2 regions of the Bacillus sp. MN7755 genome follow, and region 1 is predicted to be linked to the other one. Evidence: riboswitches for the same ligand, from Rfam matches in the RefSeq annotation. Region 1 holds a riboswitch; the other holds the start of a gene.
What was found. Region 1 has a riboswitch for thiamine pyrophosphate ahead of thiM (hydroxyethylthiazole kinase). Riboswitches for the same ligand answer to the same signal wherever they lie in the genome.
Positions count from the first base shown of each region.

Region 1 (3,213 bases):
CCTCTAGCTTTTGTTCCCACTCACCAGTTAGTGTAGGTGATTTTAACTCTTCTGGCACTAAATCAAGTAACTGACGGCCTTTTGAAGTAATGTGAATATCTTTACCACGTTTTTCAATTAAGAACGAATTGAATAGCTTGTCGATAATATCAGCTCGTGTTGCTACAGTACCTAATCCACCAGTTGATTTTAACGTATCAGCAAGTTGTTTATTTTGCGTATCCATATATTTTGTAGGATTTTCCATTGCTGAAAGTAAAGTCGCCTCGTTAAAACGTGCAGGTGCTTTCGTTTGACCGGATGTTTGCATAATTAACTTTACAGTTAATGTATCGCCTTTTTCAATGCGAGGTAAAAGTTGCTCTTTTACGTCATCAGTCACATCATCATCTTCAAAGCGATTTTCGTATACTTCTTTCCAACCGGCATGTAGAATAGTTTTTCCGCGTGCAATGAACGTTTCATTGCCGACTTTTGTGCGTAATGTTAGTTGTTCGTATTCGAATGCTGGGAATAAAACAGCTAAGAAACGTTTTACAACTAAATCATAAATTTTGCGTTCTTTATCTGTGAAGGCTGAGAAGTTAACGTATCCTTCTGTTGGAATAATTGCGTGATGATCGCTTACTTTACTATCATCAACAAATGATTTATTAGCCTTGATAGGCTTTTGTAATACTTTATGTGCTAAAGGACGATATTCTCCGACACCACATGCTTTTAGACGTTCTGGAAGTGTTCCAACGATATCAGATGAAATATAGCGTGAATCTGTACGAGGGTACGTTAACACTTTATGTTGCTCATACAATTTCTGCATAATGTTTAATGTTTCTTTCGCAGAGTAACCGAACTTTTTATTTGCATCACGTTGTAATTCAGTTAAATCGTAAAGACCAGGAGAGAATGACTTCTTTTGTTTTTTATCAATTTCTATAACAGTGGCATTTTGTTTATCTAAAACTTTTACGATGCTATCAATTTTTTCTTTATTAAAACTACGGCTATTGTCATTTGCATCTTGCCACGTTAGTTTTAGTTGATTTGTTGTTTGAGCTTCAATGCCGTAGTAAGTTTGAGCTTTGAAGTTCTTTATTTCATCTTCACGATTAGCGATCATAGCGACAGTAGGTGTTTGTACACGGCCGCAATTCAGCTGGGCATTAAAGCGAGTCGTTAAAGCTCGAGTCGCATTAAGACCGATATACCAGTCAGCTTCTGAACGCGCAACTGCTGAAGCATATAAATTGTCATATGCCTTACCTGGTTTTAAATTTGCAAAACCATCTTTAATTGCTTTGTCAGTAACGGATGAAATCCATAGACGTTTGATTGGTTTGTTAACTCGAACCTTATCAATAATCCAACGAGCGACCAATTCTCCTTCACGCCCAGCGTCTGTTGCTACAATAATTTCATTTACATCTTTTCTAAGAAGCTGACTTTTTACAGCATTAAATTGTTTTCCTGTTTGTTTAATAACCGTTAATTTCAAACGCTCAGGTAGCATCGGTAAATCTTCTAAATTCCACTTTTTATATTTCACATCATAGTTTTCTGGATCTGCTAATGTAACAAGATGACCTAAAGCCCAAGTTACAATATATTTATTACCTTCAAGATAACCATTTCCTTTTTTATCGCACTTAAGTACACGCGCAATATCTCGTGCAACGGAAGGTTTTTCAGCGATTACAACGCTTTTTGACATATTTAAAACATCCTTTCAAAATTCCATACGTTAACTATAGCATACATCTTCTTGAGATTCAGTTTCGCTCCATATTTGAGCGGTTTTTAGTGGAATGAACAAAACACCCACTGATTAAAGTTTCACTTGATTATGCTTATTGTTTTATAGGGTGCTTCTATATTAAATAGAAAAGTAAAGAACTTGTTATTTTATTAGAATAAGAGTAGACTTTGAAGTAGATGAATAATAAACACATGGGAGTTTGTGGATGCAAACTGAGAGTATGACTAATCCGTCATTGACCATTTGAACCTGTTGGATAATGCCAGCGTAGGGAGAGTGTAAAAGCACATGTTCAGGCACTTTGCGTACGCGCAAAGTGCCTTTTTGTGTATCTCCCATCACTATAGTTAGGAGATGAAAAGGATGAATATGAAAGAAATTAGTAAAGTAGTGGATTTGGTGAGAGAATCTAATCCGCTCGTTCATAATATTACAAATGTTGTTGTCACAAATTTTACAGCTAACGGTTTGTTAGCGCTAGGAGCATCGCCTGTAATGGCGTATGCAAAAGAAGAAGTGGCAGAAATGGCGAGTATTGCTGGAGCGTTAGTATTAAATATGGGGACACTACGTCCTGAAGAAGTAGAAGCGATGTTACTTGCGGGTAAATCAGCAAATGTGAACAATGTACCAGTACTGTTTGATCCAGTTGGTGCAGGAGCAACATCGTATCGAACAGAAGTTGCGAGACATATTCCGGCCGAAATCGAGTTAGCAATTATTCGCGGAAATGCAGCTGAAATAGCGAATGTTATTAATGAGAGCTGGGAAATTAAAGGGGTAGACGCCGGTGCTGGAAATGGCAATGTCGTAAGTATTGCAAGGCAGGCAGCGGATGAATTAAATACAGTAGCGGTGATTACTGGAAAAGAAGATGTTGTTACAGATAGAGAGCGAACGATTCTTATTCGAAATGGTCACCCTATTTTAACGAAAGTTACAGGTACTGGTTGTTTACTAACCTCTGTAATAGGAGCATTTGTAGCAGTAGAAAAGGATTATGTAAAGGCAGCAGTAGCAGCATTAACGTTTTATGGTGTAGCTGCGGAACTGGCAGCTACTAAGACGGTGGAAAAGGGACCTGGTAGTTTCCAAATTGAATTTTTAAATCAGTTAGCGAATACCACTTCGGGTGATATTGAGAAGTATGGGAAGATTGAGGAGTTAAAGTAAGGGGATGAAAAACATGATGCGCATTGAAGCAAAGAGAATGTCTAAGTTATTACAAGTGTATTTTATTATGGGAAGTAATAACTGTACGAAGGATCCGTTAGCTGTATTGAAAGAAGCGTTAGATGGTGGAGTGACACTTTTTCAGTTTCGTGAGAAGGGAGAAGGAGCTTTAATCGGAGAAGATAGAGTGCGCTTTGCAAAGGAATTGCAGGCGCTTTGTAAGGAATATGGTGTTCCTTTCATTGTAAATGATGATGTAGAATTAGCCATTGAATTAGATGCAG
Region 1 covers NZ_BTRL01000005.1:101,642-104,854, reverse strand. Annotated here, with positions in the region: gene topB (DNA topoisomerase III) at 1-1,711, opposite strand, end outside; TPP riboswitch at 1,938-2,047, shown strand; gene thiM (hydroxyethylthiazole kinase) at 2,120-2,929, shown strand; gene thiE (thiamine phosphate synthase) at 2,943-3,213, shown strand, end outside.

Region 2 (3,213 bases), on a different contig from region 1:
AACAGCAATATCTCCCCGCCTGTTAATAAAGTTCGAATAAAAGATACGCGTTGTCTCATACCGCCAGATAAATCTTTCGGATATTTTGTCTCATACCCTTGTAAGCCAAATTTATGTAACAGTTCCTTTGCCTTTATTTGTGCTTCTTTCTTCTGTACACCTTGGCACTCTAGCGGCAGGGCAGCATTCTCAATAATCGTTCTCCATGGCAGGAGCATATCTTTTTGGGGCATATATCCTACAGGATGGCTCTTTGTTTCTGTCAGCTCTATCTGTCCCGTACTTGCTTCTTCTAAACCTGTAATAAGGCGAAATAAAGTACTTTTCCCGCATCCACTCGGTCCGATAATACTTACAAACTCTTTATCTCGTATAGAAGCATTTAATTCATTGATGATTGGTTTCTCATCATAATGAAAAGAAACATTATGAAACTGTAGTATGTTCTTGCTCCTCAAATCCCCACATCTCCTTACGATAGGACATATCCCAGAATAAATATTCAAATCGACTGGAATATAGGAAAATCTCCTCTAATCGATCTAGCTCTTTGTCAGACTTTCCAACTGCCATTTCATTTAATAAATCTATTAACCAAATACAAAGGTTACCGTATTCTTCCGAACTATATCCTTGAATCCACTCACCAAAGAACTCATGATCTCTTGCTCCAGGAATATCGTTTAAACGCTTTCCAATTTCCCAGTAGCTCCACATACATGGAAGAAGTGCTGCTATTAATTCCGCAAGTGTGCCATTTTGAGATACAGACATCATGTAATTTGTATAGGCTAAATTTTTAGCAGATGGTTTGGCAGATTCTATCTCTTCTATAGAAATATCAAGTCTTTTTGCATATTGTTTATGGATCGTCATTTCTCCATTTAATATGCCATCAATTTGTTCAGCAAATTTCCCCATTACTTGTGGATTCGTTGCTTTTACAACACCAATCGCATATAGCTTTGCATAATCTAACAAATATAAATAATCTTGAATAATATAATACTGAAACTTATCTTTTTCTAACGTGCCATCTCCCATACCTACTACAAACGGATGATTATGACTCATCTCCCAAACTGGTTGTACAGTTTCTAATAATCTATCGCAAAATTTCATTTCTCTATCCCCTTTCAATTTATATATCTAAATAAAAAACCACTTCTAAATAAGAAGTGGTTACAGCAAATAAAATTATAATTTATTCGTTGCTCCACTTCCCTTCGCTAGTATTACCTAGATCAGGTCTATAAGGGTTAAGGATTATTCCTCTCTCAGCACAACAAGCACCCCTAGTGGTTTCAATATGAAATTTTCAAATAAAAAAGCCCCGTTTCTATACGCAAAGAAACGGGGACTCATTATTAGTGTCCGAATTGCTTCCCTACGCTAGCATAATCTAGATCAGGTAATGAAAAGGATCAAAGGCTTACGGCCTACTCTCAGCTGGCAACACCAGCTCTCCTAGCAAACTATGAAATTATCACTGTCAGTATAACACCGTAATAAGACATCATCAACTGTTTTAATTTTCTCAATTGTCAACAAAATAACAAAACTATATAATACTTATATTCTATCTTAGAAATTATTATCCCAATTAATTGGATAATAAGGAATCATTATCCTCAAAAAATTTATTTTTTTATTGATTTCATATTACATTTATGTGAATACACCCACTATATTATATCTTTATACTATAATAAAATTACAACTATACAACTAGAGGAGGTCTCTATTATATGAATATGAAAGCTACTGCTTTAACAGCAACTACTGTCGCAATTGCCTCTTTACTTCCTTCTATGGGAGAAACAACTGTACAAACAGCCAACGCTGAACAATTATCTAACGTGAAAACTGGATATGTCAAAGTCGATCAAGTAGCCTTACATACACAAGATAACGCAAATAGCTCATCAATTGATACAATTCGCTTTAATACGAAAGTAAACATACTTGAAACAACTAATAGCTGGTATAAAGTATCTGTTAATAATAAAGTAGGTTACGTACAAAAAGATGCTATTCTACTAAAAAACAAACTTCAATCTAATAATCAATACATTGTTAATGCCAATGCATTAAACGTTCGTTCTGAACCTAATTTAGAATCTTCAATTTTAGATGTATTACCAAATGGGAAATTCGTTACCATTCAAGAAGAACAAGGTGAGTGGTATAAAATTTTACATAATGGCAAAACAGGTTACGTACAAAAGGCGTTCGTGTCTAATGGTTCACAGCCTTTAGTAAAAGGCATCACAGTTCAAAATAATACGAAATACACAGTTGCAACACCTAAACTTAATGTACGTAGCAATGCTAGTACAAGTAGTGCACTACTTGGTTCATTACAAAATGGTACACAAATACAAGTAGTGGAAACTGTCGGAACTTGGTATAAAATTCGTTTTGGCACAGGATACGGATATGTAGCAAAGCATTATGTGGTGCAAAATCAAACGCAATCACAAACTCAAACAGCTCAACCTACTTCCATTCCAGCAGTTTTCAAATTCCCTACTCAAGGAAGAATTAGCTCAACCTTTGATATGCGCTGGGAACAAATGCATTATGGGATAGATATTGCAGCTCAGGGTAATGTCTCTATCCAAGCTGCGGCTGCAGGTAAAGTTGTGAAATCATATTATTCAGCTAGCTATGGCAATGTTGTGTTCATCGCTCATCAACTAAACGGGAAACTATATACAACAGTCTATGCTCATATGAAAGATCGCACTGTACAAGCTGGTGATCAAGTACAGGCTGGACAATTAGTAGGTCATATGGGAAACACAGGTCATTCATACGGGCAACATCTTCATTTTGAATTACACAATGGAGAATGGAATTTTGAAAAAACAAATGCAGTAAACCCACTGCCATATTTAGTTAGGTAAATTGTATGCCACGCAATATCAATATACCTCTCTTAATTGAATACTTAGCCTTTTTAGGTTTAATCTGTTGTTTAATCATTTACAATACAAATACTGTATTTTTATCTATTATCATTGCTTTTGTCGCTTTAGAAATTATGATGGAATCCTTTCAAGTTAAACTAAAACAAAAAATTGCACATATTTATAATGCCATCTTTCTATTAAGTGCCCTAATAACAAATATTATTAGTAATGGTTTTTATTTATCTACCGTATTTCCTGTGTTCTTTATGGCTGTTTTACTATTCATAGCTAGATACAT
Region 2 covers NZ_BTRL01000019.1:4,307-7,519, reverse strand. Annotated here, with positions in the region: gene ACYVEC_RS21820 (ABC transporter ATP-binding protein) at 1-458, opposite strand, end outside; gene tenA (thiaminase II) at 427-1,122, opposite strand; TPP riboswitch at 1,205-1,307, opposite strand; TPP riboswitch at 1,368-1,479, opposite strand; gene ACYVEC_RS21810 (SH3 domain-containing protein) at 1,749-2,909, shown strand; gene ACYVEC_RS21805 (hypothetical protein) at 2,915-3,213, shown strand, end outside.
Region 2: linked by a shared signal. The riboswitch ahead of tenA (thiaminase II) and the one ahead of thiM (hydroxyethylthiazole kinase) in region 1 are both predicted to bind thiamine pyrophosphate.